Linked DNA regions of Methylobacillus flagellatus KT. The protein of the gene in region 1 interacts with the protein of each later gene in a pairwise test. Links are inferred from orthologs where the notes say so. Each region holds a gene or a part of one and is shown on either strand. Other genes may lie near its edges. The genes, in order: mtgA and MFLA_RS11625.

What was found.
Region 2: the proteins of mtgA (region 1) and MFLA_RS11625 interact in binary tests that used the Escherichia coli proteins (3 or more experiments, as listed by UniProt). The link is inferred for Methylobacillus flagellatus KT from one-to-one orthologs.

What each region holds. Positions count from the first base shown.
Region 1 is NC_007947.1:2,614,684-2,624,566, forward strand. The notes cover bases 6,888-9,883. They hold mtgA (monofunctional biosynthetic peptidoglycan transglycosylase), read right to left. Parts: upstream 8,733-9,883; coding sequence 8,043-8,732; downstream 6,888-8,042. Other genes in these bases: lysA (diaminopimelate decarboxylase), read right to left, coding at 6,888-7,847; lptM (LPS translocon maturation chaperone LptM), read right to left, coding at 7,855-7,983; aroE (shikimate dehydrogenase), read right to left, coding at 8,729-9,541; MFLA_RS12485 (rhodanese-like domain-containing protein), read right to left, coding at 9,550-9,883. Also shown: MFLA_RS12450 (beta strand repeat-containing protein), read left to right, coding at 1-2,812; MFLA_RS12455 (peptidase domain-containing ABC transporter), read left to right, coding at 2,812-4,530; chrA (chromate efflux transporter), read right to left, coding at 4,849-6,063; MFLA_RS12465 (YqaE/Pmp3 family membrane protein), read right to left, coding at 6,367-6,555; more of lysA, read right to left, coding at 6,597-6,887. UniProt on the Escherichia coli protein: Peptidoglycan polymerase that catalyzes glycan chain elongation from lipid-linked precursors. May play a role in peptidoglycan assembly during cell division in collaboration with other cell division proteins.
Region 2 is NC_007947.1:2,427,243-2,431,918, reverse strand. Bases 1-3,000 are described here. They hold MFLA_RS11625 (peptidoglycan D,D-transpeptidase FtsI family protein), read left to right. Parts: upstream 1-624; coding sequence 625-2,376; downstream 2,377-3,000. Other genes in these bases: MFLA_RS11620 (UDP-N-acetylmuramoyl-L-alanyl-D-glutamate--2,6-diaminopimelate ligase), read left to right, coding at 2,373-3,000; ftsL (cell division protein FtsL), read left to right, coding at 368-628; rsmH (16S rRNA (cytosine(1402)-N(4))-methyltransferase RsmH), read left to right, coding at 1-368. In the rest of the region: more of MFLA_RS11620, read left to right, coding at 3,001-3,797; murF (UDP-N-acetylmuramoyl-tripeptide--D-alanyl-D-alanine ligase), read left to right, coding at 3,794-4,676. UniProt on the Escherichia coli protein: Essential cell division protein that catalyzes cross-linking of the peptidoglycan cell wall at the division septum. Required for localization of FtsN.

The DNA.
Region 1 (9,883 bases):
CTTGATTATCACATACGATGTTGGAGGCACGCTGGCAGTGCCCGATTTCACCATCAATGCCTATATCAAAGGCTCCTCTGGTCCGTTTACTTTTGAAGTCGGTAAAGACTTCTACTTTCGCTACATTGATGCAACCACCGCAGATGATTTTATTGCTACCAAGAATGGTGAAGCCATTATGGTGCTTCCATCCAATGGTATCGGCTATAAAATTGATGGTGGTGATGGCAATGACATCATCAGTGCCGGCGCGGGAAACGATACACTGATTGGTGGCCATGGAAACAACCAATTGGATGGCGGGCTGGGTAACAATACTGCCAGTTATGAAAACATGACGATTGGACAGGATGTCACTGCCTCTTTGATATCCAACACTGGCACTGTCAGTGGCGGCATTGCATCCGATACCTATGCCAACATCCAGAACCTTACAGGCGGAGCCGGTAATGACTTTCTCACAGGCAATATCGTCGCCAACCGCCTGATTGGCGGTGCTGGCAACGACACATTGGTAGGAGGAGGCGGCGCCGATACATTGGATGGCGGAGACGGAGTAGATACAGCCAGTTTTGTCGACTTGGCTGCGGTGAATGTCGTGCTGGATGCCAACGGCAATGGCACAGGAGAAACAGCTAGTGGCAATGTAACACTGCTCAGCATTGAAAATCTGGTTGGTACAGACCATGATGACACCTTTCAGGTCTCTGTACTACCCAGCGAAGTAGGTGGAGTAAAAAGTGGTGTCATTCAAGGTGGCGCCGGTACAGATTCCCTAGTCTATAATGTAGCCGGCAACTTAAACGTGGATTTGCAGACTGGCACTGTCAACGGCATCACCGACATTCTCGATAGCATTGAAAACATCACCACAGGCAGCGGTAACGACATCATTGTCGCGACCAATGGCGTTAACAAAATCGATGGCGGCGCTGGCAATAACACGGTGGACTTTATTCATGCCACGACTGGCGTTTCGGTAAATATTATCGACCCCACTGTCGAGACCCTGATCAGCGGCGGCAGCGGTGCCGACATATTGCGCAATATCCAGAACATTAATGGCTCCGCCGCTGGCAACGACACGATTACCGTCGGGAATTTCGATAGCACCATCAATGCGCGCAATGGAAACAACCTGATAAAAGCAGGTACAAATACCGGAAGCAGTACCTACAACATCGCAGCCGGTTCAGGCAATGACACTATTGAAGCATTAGGTAGCGGCAACAACGTTATTGATGCTGGCAATGGTAATAACAATATCAAAGCTGGCAATGGCAACAACACCATTACCACCGGCAACGGTAATGACACGATTGTTTCCGGCACCGGCTTGAGCAATATCATGGCAGGCGATGGCACAAACACCATCACCATCGGCAATGCCAATAGCACCGTAACAGGTGGCACCGGCAGCGACACCGTTACCTATAATCTATCTACAAGTGTTTATGCCAACATCGACACCGGCTTTGCTGGCTCCAGCCTTGGCACGGCCCAGGCAAATCGCCTGGTGGATATCGACCACCTGACAGGCGGGTCTGGCAATGACACGCTGATCGGCAACGATGGTAACAATATCCTGCGCGGCGGCGCAGGCAATGACTCCATCTTTGGCGGGGGCGGCAACGATACCATCTACGGCGGCGCTGGTGCCGACACAATTGACGGTGGCACAGGCAACAATACAGCCGTCTATACCTCTTCAGTGCTGGTTTCACTGACAGATGGACTCTTACGCACCACAAATACAAACGGCGACGTCCTGGGTTCAGGCACGATCGTGAATGGCGGCATTGCAGGACGCGCTACCGGCGGATCAACTGCCAGTGATGAAGCATTTGGCGACGTATTGACCAACATACAAAACCTCACTGTAGAAGGTTCGGGCTCCAGCTATCTTATTGGTAATTCGCAAGCCAACCGCCTGACGGGCGGCAGCGGCAATGACACTTTAGAAGGCATTGGCGGCGGTGATACCCTAGACGGTGGCAGTGGCAGCGGCACCGATACCGCAACCTACGTTCATGCCAGTGCTGGCGTGAAGGCAAGCCTTGGAGCCACAGGACTGGATTCAAAGGCAGCAGCGGCACTTGCAGCGGCAGGCGGCATTTCTGCCAATACAGGCACTATCAACGGGCTTGCATCCGATACCCTCATCAGCATAGAGAACCTGACCGGTACGCAATATAACGACGTATTGGTGGCACGCAACGGTGGCAGCACGCTACGGGGCGGCAATGGTAACGACACATTGATTGGCGGCACTGGTAATGATTACCTGGACGGGGGGGATGGTAACGACGTGATTTACGCCACCCAGGGAAGGGACACGGTTGTTGCCGGTGCCGGTAACGATACCATTCACGCTTCTGTTGATGAGTCAGCTAGTGGCTCCGCATATAATAACCGTTTCACCAGTATTGATGGTGGCTCAGGTGAAGAAGATACATTGGTATTAACCGGCTTCGTTCCTGATGCCAACTATTCACTCTCTACCCTGCGTACAGGCAGCGGTGCTGGTGGCGGTAGAGTCAGCAATATCGATATCATCGATATCCGTGATGGCACCAATACCAATCTTGCAGTGGATGCCGCAACAGTGAATGGCATCAAGACTGGTAACAATGCAACTACGGGCTCAGTATTGACAATACGTGCAGATAACGGTGATGACATTACGATATCCGACCCTGCCGCAAACTGGACAAGCCAAGCAACCGCTAACGGCATGGACTATTTCATTTACAGCAGCAGTGATCATTCAGCAGCCAATTTGATCGCTACTGTGCACTGGCAAACTGCTTAATGACCAGTCAAAAACGGGAGTTCTCTCCCATTTCAGGGTTGTGGAATCTACTTCGCACCCAATGGCTTGAAGTCGGCCTCGCCAGCCTGCTCATCAACAGCGGCCAGATCCTGCTGCCGCTGTTTTCCATGCTGGTGTACGACAAGATTGTCAGCAACGGCGTGTTCGAGACGTTATGGGCGCTGGTGATCGGCATGCTGATCTTCATCGCGCTGGACGTGGGCATGCGCGTGACCCGCAACTGGACGGTGGAACGGGTTGCGGCGGATATGGCCCGCAAGACGGATGAAGGGCTGTGGCACAAGCTACTCGCGGACCGCGACATGCCGGCGGGCGGCGTCGCGACGTTCCTGGCGCATTACCGCGACCTGACCAATACACTCAATTTTGTTTCCTCCACTTATTTACTCGCGATTGCCGACCTGCCGTTCTACCTGCTCTATATGCTGGTGATCGGCTTCATTGCCTGGCCGATCATGATCCTGGTCGGCGTGCTGACCTTGGTTTACGCCGGCATCGGTTATCTCGTGCAACGCCAGACATTGCGCCTCAACCGTGATGCCGAGCAGACCTCCACCCAGCGCATGGCCTATATCGGCGAAGTCTTGCAAGGGATGGAGGTGGTGCGCACCGTTCCGGGCGTCACAGGCTTGCTGCAGGGCTGGCGCACGCAATCCGAAAAGGTCAGCGACCTGGAAGCGGCGCGCAGGCTTTCCGCCAGCCATAGCAACACGCTTTCCGCCGGCATGATGACGTTCACTACCGTCGCCGTATTGACACTTGGCGCCTACCTGATCGAGGCGCGCATGCTGTCCGTGGGCGGCCTCATCGCCTGCTCATTGCTGGCTGCGCGCGCCATGATGCTGGTCACGTCGCTGTACTTGGTGTTGGGCAAATGGGAAGACTTCGCCCGCTCGGCGAAACGCATGGATGAGCTGCTGGAATCCGGCAAAGCCGCGCATGGTATCAGCCACGATATCGAACAATCCGCTCCACATGCTTCATTCAATGTCAGCAAGCCGGAAGCCAAAGGCGACATCACCCTGCGGCGTCTCACCAAACGCTATCCCGATCGGCCCGCCGCACTGGACAATGTCAGCCTGACCATTGCAGCAGGAGAGAAAATCGGCCTGCTGGGCCGCCCCGGCGCTGGCAAGAGCACCCTGCTCAAACTGATTGCCGGGCTCAGCATTGCAGATGAAGGCGAAATACTGATTGACGGCTACGAGCTGCACGCGATATCTCCTGAGGACCGCGCCCGCTGGCTCGCCTACAAACCGCAGGAGCCGGTGCTGTTCGCAGGCACGCTGGAGGCCAACCTGCTGTTGGCTGGCAGCAAGCCGCGCAGCGAACGCATGGAACTTGCGCTGTGGGCCTCCGGCCTGGAGGAAGAACTCAAGCAAGGCCGCCTCACCCTCACCATGGCCATCGCCGATCGCGGCAGCAACCTCTCCGGTGGACAACGCCAAAAGGTCGCGCTGGCGCGCGCATTCGCGCAACCCAGCACCATCCTCCTGCTTGATGAACCCAGTCTCGGCCTAGACCCCGAAGGCGAACAGCTGCTCGCCCAACGCCTGCCGCAAGTCGTCGGCAATGGCAACCTGATCATGATCAGCCACAGCGCCGCCATGATGACTGCCGTACAACGCATCATCGCGCTGGATGGCGGCAAGGTTGTGGCTGATGGGCCGAAAGAGAAACTGTTGCGGCCAGCGTGAGCAAAACCTATATTCATGTTATTGCAATGTGGCAGCCACATTCCGTCAATAAATGCCATTAGCCAGCGCGTTCCTGCACTCTCGTTACCCTATATCGTAACGCTGCATTAATCGCGTCCCACTTAACAATACATCAATGAAGCATTTGGCTTGACGATCCCTCTGTCCAAACGTATTGCCATCCTAGCCTAGCCTGATGATCCTCATGAATGCATTGGTCCCATGGTATGGCAAATTTTCAGAGGCATGACTTTTCGAATAATAGTTCTTACTGTGAAATTACTAGACTTGGTCGACCGTAGCGCGGGCCAATGGCATTTAGATAGTGATGCCAGCTACCCCTGCTAACAGCACCACGAGCGCTGGCGGCGCACGTCCAATGGTCAGCAGGCCGAACAAGAGCAGCGCCAGCGCAAAATCCGCCTTGCAGTGAATAGCACTCGTCCAAACTGGGTCGTATAGTGCAGATCCTAAAATACCAACTACACCGGCGTTGACACCGGCCATGGCAGCCTGGATGCTTTCACGACGGTGTAATCCTTCCCAAAATGGCAGTACGCCGATTAGTATGAGGAAAGCCGGGAAAAAAATAGTGCTTAACAACGCCAAACCGCCAACCCAGCCATGTAACGGCCCTTGCGCGATGACACCCAGATAGGCGGAGAATGTAAACAGTGGCCCAGGCACGGCCTGGGCCGCGCCGTAACCGGCCAGAAAGTCGGCATTACTGACCATTCCACTGGGCACCACTGTGGCTTGCAACAGTGGCAACACGACGTGTCCACCGCCAAAGACCAGCGCACCCGAGCGGTACACCCCTTCCAGCAATGTGATCGTGGTGGACGAACCCGTACCCGTAGCTGCCCCCCATAAGGGCAGCCCGACAAGCGGTACCGCAAACAGCATTAGCGCAGCCATGCCAAGCTTACGCGAAACCGGGTAGCAATGAGCCTGGCCACCGCCTGGCGGCGTGATCTTTAACCCCCACCAACCCAGCAATCCCGTCATCGCGATGGCGGCAACCTGTCCCATCGCTGAAGAAAACACCATCGTAAGCAGCGCTGCCAGAATGGCCAGTACAGCACGCGGCCAATCAGGACATAGCGACTTGGCCATGCCACATACTGCCTGTGCCACGATGGCCACCGCGACAATCTTCAGTCCATGAATCCAACCGGATTGGGACAACTCCTGGTACTCAGCAATACTGAAGGCAAACAGGGTCAGCGCAATTGCTGATGGCAGGGTAAACCCTACCCACGCCGCCAGCAGGCCAAGCCAACCCGCACGGCCCAGTCCCAGCGCCATCCCCACTTGGCTGCTGGCTGGTCCGGGCAGGAACTGGCACAAAGCGACGAGATCAGAGTAGCTACGATCATCCACCCAGCGGCGGCGCTCTACAAACTCGGTGCGGAAATAGCCAAGGTGGGCGATGGGACCGCCGAAGGCAGTCAGCCCCAGCTTGAGAAAGGCAACAAAGACTTCTGCGACCGATCCATCAGGACTGGATATTTTCACAGTTTCGTCCTGCATAGTTATGTGGCATCAGACATAGGCGCATTGCCCCTCGATAGCTTTCGCATGCGTCCGCCAGAGCTTAGGCTTACTGGCTTTGGGCTATGATCGTGTATAGCTTTCTCACGGGAAGGCCCTCATGCCCCTGGCACGAATGGAGATCGACATTGTATTGGGGGATATTCTCCACCCTTTCATTTTTAGGGACCATCTCACTGCATCTCTTGGCAGGGACGAGCACCATCCATCCTGGATCAAGATAAATTAAAGCCAAAAGCCAGCAATCGCTGGCTTTTCTTTCATGCAAAATTACTCGTGGAATTACTTCTGCAAGGCTTTGCTGATTTTCTGATCGGTCTTGTATTCACTCAAGGCATACACGGACCAAATCGCGGCTGGCAACCAGCCGATCACGGTAATCTGCAGAATCAGGCAAATGATGCCTGCAATTGGCCGACCGATCGTGAAGAACTGCAGCCAGGGCAGGAAAATGGCAAGAATCAGGCGCATTTCAATCTCCTCTTTAACTCTATCAAACTTGCGTTAGCAGTTTAGCCCAGAATCTTTTCGAGGGCGAACAGTTGTGCTACGGTTTCACGCTCGCGGATCAGGTGTGTCTTGTCGCCATCCACCATGACTTCAGCGGCACGGGGGCGCGTATTGTAGTTGGAGCTCATGCTCATGCCATAGGCGCCGGCGGACAACACCGCGAGCAGGTCGCCTTGTTGCAAGGCTAACTTGCGGTCATGACCGAGAAAATCACCGCTTTCGCAAACCGGGCCGACGATCTCGTATACCTGGGCGGAGGATGGGTCCGTTGCTGGCACGACAGCTGCAATCTCATGATAGGCATCGTAGAGCGCCGGGCGCATGAGGTCGTTCATGGCGGCATCCACAATGGCAAAGTTCTTGGCTTCGGTATGCTTGAGATATTCCACCTTGGTAATCAACGCGCCGGCATTCCCCACCAGCGCACGCCCAGGTTCGAACACCAGCTTGACCTTGCGGTCACCCAGCTTTTGCAGCATGGCGGCCGCATATGCAGCAAAATCAGGCGGCGTCTCATCGGCATAACAGATGCCGATACCTCCGCCGAGATCGATATGCGCTACCCTGATACCTTCAGCTTCCAACTGATCCACCAGGGCCAATACACGGTCGAACGCATCCATGAATGGGGAAAGCTCGGTCAATTGCGAACCGATGTGGCAATCCACGCCATGCACGGCGATATTCGGCAAGCTGGCTGCATGCTGGTACAGGTTGAAGGCATCCTCATACGCGACCCCGAACTTGTTGTTCTTGAGCCCAGTGGAAATATAGGGGTGCGTCTTGGCATCCACATTGGGGTTGACACGCAAGGACACGGGCGCCGTCTTGCCCAGGCGGCCAGCAACGTCATTGAGCCGGTCCAACTCGCTGGCGGATTCCACGTTGAAGCAGAAAATACCAGCATTTAACGCAGTTTCCATCTCCGTCTCGGTCTTGCCCACCCCGGAAAACACCACCTTGGCAGGATCTCCACCTGCAGCCAGTACTCGCGCCAGCTCTCCGCCTGACACAATGTCAAACCCGGCGCCCAGGCGGGCAAACAGGTTGAGCACCGCCAGGCTGGGGTTGGATTTCACCGCAAAGCAAACCAGGTGATCCTGGCCATCGAAACCCGCTGCAAAACGCGTATATGCGGACTCCAGTGCTGCGCGGGAATAAACGTAGGTGGGTGTGCCGAACTCATCGGCAATCCGGGTCAGGGGGACATTTTCGGCATGCAGGATGCCATTCTTCAACTGAAATGGATTCACGGACAGCTCATCGGGAAGGTTGTTGTTGCGGCTGGAGTTCCTGCGGGTACTGCTGTTCCGGGATGTAAAGGTTGCCCTTGGTGCCACAGGCAGCCAAGGTCAGGCTTGCAATCAGGATCAGGAAACAGAAGCGCATAGGGTTTTAATGCAAAAATCGCATTCTAGCACAAGGCCGTAGCAGCCCAGGCAATACCGTCACGGCACTTCTGCATAACGCATGCGCGCCTCGATAATGCGTGCCTTTCGGATCAAGCCGCGCGCCTCGCGATGTTTGTCATAGTAGCGCGGGTTAGGGATCATCGCCGCCAATCTGGCAGCCTGAGCGACATTCAGGCTACTCGCACTGGTCCTGTAGTAATGTCGCGCGGCAGCCTCGGCACCGAACACGCCATTGCCCCATTCGATCACGTTGAGGTAAATCTCGAAAATCCTGCGTTTGCTCATCATCCGTTCCAGCATCCAGGTAATCACGGCCTCCTCCAACTTGCGCCAGGGCGTGCGCTTGGTGGAGAGAAACAGGTTCTTGGCAAGCTGCTGGCTGATGGTCGAGCCACCAGCGACAATCTTGCCTTGCTTCCAGTTCTTTTCATAGGCCTTCTGGATGCCGTCCCAATCAAACCCTTCGTGGCCGACGAACTTGGCGTCCTCGGCTGCAATCACCGCCCGCTTGAGATGGATGGAAATCCGCTGGTACTCGACCCATTGATGCTTGAGCGCAGCATCAGGGTTATCCTGCTGCAACGCAGACAGACTGGCACGCATGAACGCGCTGCTCGAAGGATTGTGCTCCACCCACCAGAGGATATGCATGAAGATCCAGAACTGGTACAACACCACGAGCACCAGCGCCAGCAACAAGCCGCGCCAGAACAATTGCTTGATCATGCGGCCCGCAATGCGGCCATCACAGGCGCAGTATCAGGCCGCACCCTGCGCCAGATATAAAAGGCTTCCGCTGCCTGCTCCACCAGCATGCCCAACCCATCGGCAATTCTGCTGGCGCCTTCCTCACGCGCATACCGCATAAAGGGCGTCTCGCGCCCGTACATCATGTCATATGCCAAGGCATCGGCTGCAAACAATCCGGATGGCAAGGGCAGCCGCTCGTTGTGCAAGCCGCTGGAAGTAGCATTGATCACGACATCGAACTCTTGGTCGGCCAGGGCATCGAAACCGCGCGCGTCCAATGAAGTTTGACCCGGCCTCACACGTGCCGCCATCGCCTCTGCCTTGTCCACGGTGCGGTTGGCAATGCAGAGTGACAAGGGAGACGCTTCCAACAGGGGGGCCAATACTCCCTCCGCAGCGCCTCCTGCCCCCAGTAGCAGCACACGCTTGCCTGCCAGGGTGAATGCCAGGTTCTGCAGGATATCGCGCACCAGCCCGACGCCATCCGTATTGTCGCCATGAATGGCGCCGTCCGTGAAAGTCAGTGTGTTCACCGCACCAGCATCACGTGCCCGTGGTGTCAGCTCCGTCGCCAGGGAATAAGCCTCAAATTTGAAAGGCACGGTGACATTAACCCCTCGATAGCCTTTTTCCTGCAAATCGGTCACGATGGCAACGAATCCATCCAGGGGAGCCTGCACCTTGCCATATTCAAGCTGCTGCCCCGTCTGCTGCGCAAAAGCCGCATGAATCAAAGGCGACTTGCTGTGCTCCACCGGGTGGCCGATGACGGCGTAACGATCCATGACTATCCTCAGGCGTTGGTCCAGGGCAATCCGGCGGCTTTCCAGCCATTGATCCTGCCACGCTGCTTGGTATCGGGAGTGGGATCGCCTTCGAATCCCTCCAGTACGTTGTAGGCTTCGGCATACCCGGCCTGGGCAGCCACGACGGCTGCATTGTGAGAGCGGCCGCCAGAACGGCACAGAAACATCACCAGCGCCTCGCGATCAACCTGCTTGTCCAACTGAGCCAGAAAATCGGGATTGGGGACCATGCCGGGATAAAATGCCCACTCGATGTGCGTCGCATGGGGCACACGCCCCACCAGCTCAAGCTCCGCTTTGGTGCGTACATCCACCAGTTTC
Region 2 (4,676 bases), 190 kb from region 1 along the record:
TCCCAAAAGTCGAGCCTGGCCAAGATCCGGCGACGCGCACCTTTCAGGCTTTACGGATTTTCATCAATCAGGAGCTTGAGGAATTGTCGCTGACTCTTCCTCAGTGTCTGTCGCTGCTGGCACCACAAGGGCGCTTGGCCGTGATCAGTTTTCACTCGCTGGAAGACCGGATCGTGAAGCGCTTTATTCGTGGCGAGCAGGATCGGGATAACCTGCCTGCACATTTCCCGGTGCGTGCCAGCGATCTTCCTCAGCCGCGCCTGGTGGCAATTGGCCGCGCAGTGCGTCCGAGTGAAGATGAGGTCAGGCGCAACCCACGCTCGCGCAGCGCAGTGTTGCGAGTCGCCGAGAGAACCGCGGTGCTGTAATGGTGAAGCTCAACCTGATCCTTTTTTTGGTGGTGATAGCGGCTGCGCTAGGCGTTATTACGTCCCAGCACAAGGCGCGCAAGCTTTATATTGAGCTGCAGCAGCAAGAAGATGAGGCCAAGCAATACGAGATCGAATGGGGCCAGCTGCAATTGGAACAGAGCACTTGGGCCATGCATTCCCGCATCGAGCAGATCGCCGAGCGCCGCTTGAATATGCAGGTGCCCGACCCAAGTCGTATACAGGTGGTGGCGCCATGATGAGTTCGATGCGCATGCGCGTAGGATCCAGGCCGCGGCTCATGGTCAGGCTGCCCGTTTGGCGCCGCCGTTTACTGCTGGCACTGGTATTGTGCGGATTTGCCATACTGCTGGTGCGCAGTGTTTATTTACAGAGCGTGCATAAGTCCTTTCTCCAGCAGAAAGGTGAAGCACGCTATAGTCGTACGCTGAGCTTGCCAGCGCATCGGGGGAAGATTACCGACCGCTATGGTGAGCCCCTTGCCATCAGCACGCCCGTGGAGTCCATCTGGGCCAGTCCGCCCGATGTGAAAATGACACCTGAACAATTGTCCAGGCTGGCTGGAATCCTCAAACTCAAGCCGGAAGCGATCCAGTCCAAGTTCGATAATACCCAGCGTGAATTCGTTTACCTCAAGCGTCGCTTGCCGCCAGAGGTCGCGGCACAAGTGATGCGTATCGGCATCCCTGGGGTTTTCATGCAGCGAGAATACCGTAGGTATTATCCTGCGGCAGAGGTGACTGCGCATATTGTCGGCTTTACGGGCATTGATGACAATGGCCAAGAAGGCTTCGAGCTGCATTTCCAGCAGTGGTTGTCCGGCAAGCCAGGGAGCCGCCGGGTGATCAAGGACCGGCAAGGCCGCATCGTCGAAGATCTTGAGGCCGTCAAGGTGCCACAGGATGGCCGTGACCTGACACTTTCCATCGACCGCAAGATCCAGTACCTGGCCTACAGGGAACTGGCCGCGGCGGTGACAGAGCACAAAGCCAAGGCAGGCTCTGCAGTAGTATTGGATGCCAAGACTGGCGAGGTGCTGGCCATGGTCAATGTTCCCAGCTATAACCCGAACAATCCTGTGAACCTCGCGGGAGGGCGGTCGCGCAACCGGGCAATTGTCGATACCTTCGAACCCGGCTCGACGCTAAAGCCGTTTACTGCAGCCGCGGCGCTCGACAGCGGACAGTACAAGCCTAATACCCTGATCGATACATCCGCAGGCGTCATGCGCATTGGCAGGGCAACGATTCGGGATGCCCATCAGCAAGGGATGCTCACAGTTGCGCAGGTGATCCAGAAGTCATCCAATATCGGCTCGGCAAAAATGGCGCTGAGCCTGGAGCCACAATATATGTGGAGTATCTATAGCCAGATCGGCCTGGGTGCTCCGACGCGCATTGGCTTTCCCGGCGAGGCTTCAGGTAAATTGCGCAATTACAAGACCTGGCGTCCGATCGAGCAGGCCACCATGTCGTATGGTCATGGCCTCAGCCTGACCTTGCTGCAGCTGGCGCGTGCCTATACCGTATTCACCAATGACGGCGCATTGCTGCCGGTCTCCCTGCTCAAGCTCAAGGAGCCTCCCGTCGGGCATCAGGTGTATACCCCTGAAACCGCGCGCCACTTGCGCGACATGATGGAGACGGTGATCCAGCCTGGCGGGACTGCCCCGCGGGCGCAGGTGCTGGGCTATCGTGTCGCCGGCAAGACCGGGACAGCGCATAAGCCCGGCGTTGGCGGCTACCAGGCAAACCATTATGTGTCTTCGTTTGTCGGTTTTGCGCCTGCTTCCAACCCGCGCTTGATCATTGCCGTGATGATCGACGATCCCAGTGCTGGCAAGTATTACGGCGGGACGGTGGCCGCCCCGGTATTCAGCCAGGTGATGTCGGGCGCGTTGCGCATGCTGGCAGTTCCACAGGATGCGCCGAACAACAATGTCGTGATCCCGGTCGACGACCTGCCTGAGATCAAGGAGGTGGTATGAGCCTGCTCAACATTGATCGTCACCATTTCACCGGCATGACTTCCGATAGCCGCCGGGCTTCCGCCGGCAGCCTGTTCCTTGCCTATCCTGGCGAGCAGGCCGACGGGCGCCGTTTCATTGCACAGGCCATCGCCAACGGGGCAACAGGCGTGATATGGGAGCAGGAGGGATTCGACTGGAATCCTGCATGGACCGTTGATCACCAGCCAGTAACAGGTTTGCGCGGCCAGGCAAGCGCCATTGCCGGGCAATTCTACGGCCACCCGTCTCGCCAGCTCTGGATGATAGGTGTGACCGGTACCAATGGAAAAACCTCCTGCAGCCATTGGCTGGCGCAGGCATTCAACGCCCTTCGACGCAAGGCGGTGGTGATCGGCACCCTGGGCAACGGTTTTCCGGATGCCCTGTCTGCTGCGGTGAACACGACGCCGGACCCCATCTTGCTGCAATCCATGCTTGCCGACTACCTGCAAGCGGGGGCAGAAGTGGCGGCAATGGAGGTTTCATCGCACGGGCTGGACCAGGGCCGGGTGAATGGCATCGATTTCAAGGTCGCCGTGCTGACCAACCTGACGCGTGACCATCTGGATTATCACGGCGACATGGCCAGCTATGCCGACGCCAAGCGCAAATTATTCCATTTCGGCGGCGTGCAAGCCGCCATTCTCAATCAGGACGATGCCTTTGGCCGGGCTTTACTGAGCGAACTCAAGGCCAAGGGCAAGCATGTGCTGAGCTATGGATTGAGCGGCGGAGACGTGTGCGGTCATGATCTGCATTTCGATGCAGAGGGCCTGCATATGCAGGTGCACACCCCGCAGGGTGAAGCCATGGTGCATGCCAAGCTGGTGGGGCGTTTCAATGCCAGCAATCTGCTCGCCGTATTGGCGACATTGCTTGCTTCGGAAGTTGCTCTCGAAGATGCGGTGCGCGTCCTGGCTGACATCCGGCCAGCACCCGGGCGTATGCAGCAACTGGGCGGCGGTGGTCAGCCACTGGTCGTGGTGGATTATGCACACAGCCCTGATGCGCTTGAAAAGGCGCTGAATGCCTTGCGCGAGCAGGCAAAGGCCAACCTCATTTGCGTATTCGGTTGCGGTGGAGACCGGGATAAAGGTAAGCGCCCGCTGATGGCAGAAGTCGCATCAAGACTGGCAGACAAAGTGATCGTGACTTCGGACAATCCGCGCAACGAAGACCCCAAGGAGATCATTGCCGAAGTGGTGGCTGGCTTGCATGGCCCGGCCCAGGTGGAGCCGGATCGGGAGCAGGCCATTACCCAGGCGATCAGGGCGGCGCAGGCGGGTGATGTCGTGCTGATCGCAGGCAAGGGGCATGAAGATTACCAGGAAGTCTCGGGTGTACGGTATCCGTTCAACGATGCTGAGGTGGCGGCCAAGGTACTAGGAGTTGCCACATGATGTATTTGTCTGAAATCGCCAAGGCAACGGGCGGCACCCTGGTCGGTCAGGATGTACTGATCCAGTCGGTAGGTACAGATAGCCGCAAGTTGGAACCGGCACAATTGTTCGTGGCGCTCAAGGGAGAGCGATTTGATGGACACGATTATGCCAGGGCGGTATTGAGCGAAGGGGCGACCGCTGTGCTGCTTTCCCATGATGTCGGTGCAACGCCCGCCGTCCTGGTTGAGGATACCCGTCTTGCGCTCGGGCAATTGGCCGCTTACTGGCGCAGTAAATTCAGCATTCCTGTGGCGGCCATTACCGGCAGCAATGGCAAGACCAGCGTGAAGGAAATGCTGGCCGCGATCCTGCGGGTTGCGGCAGGCGCGGATGATGCCGTGCTTGCGACCCAGGGCAACCTGAACAATGACATCGGCCTGCCGCTGACACTGCTGAGGTTGCATGAACGCCATCGCTATGCCGTGGTGGAAATGGGCATGAACCATGCTGGCGAGATCAGCTACCTCACCCGAATCGGCCGCCCGGACGTGGCCCTGATCAACAATGCGACTGCTGCCCACCTGGGCGGCCTGGGTTCCGTCGAGGGCGTGGCGAAAGCCAAGGGCGAGATTTTCGAGGGCCTGGCCGACGATGGTGTGGCGGTGATCAATGCCGACGACTCATTTGCAGGTCTATGGCAATCCCTGGCAGGGCGGCGCCGCATCGTGCGTTTCGGCCTCAATGCCGGAGATGTGACAGCGGGGTATGCGCTGCACTCCGCAGGATGCGACCTGCAATTGAGTACGCCAGCAGGCGAACGCGCATTGCACTTGCCTGTGCCAGGTCTACACAACATCAGGAATGCACTGGCCGCCACAGCCGTCGCCTTGTCCATGG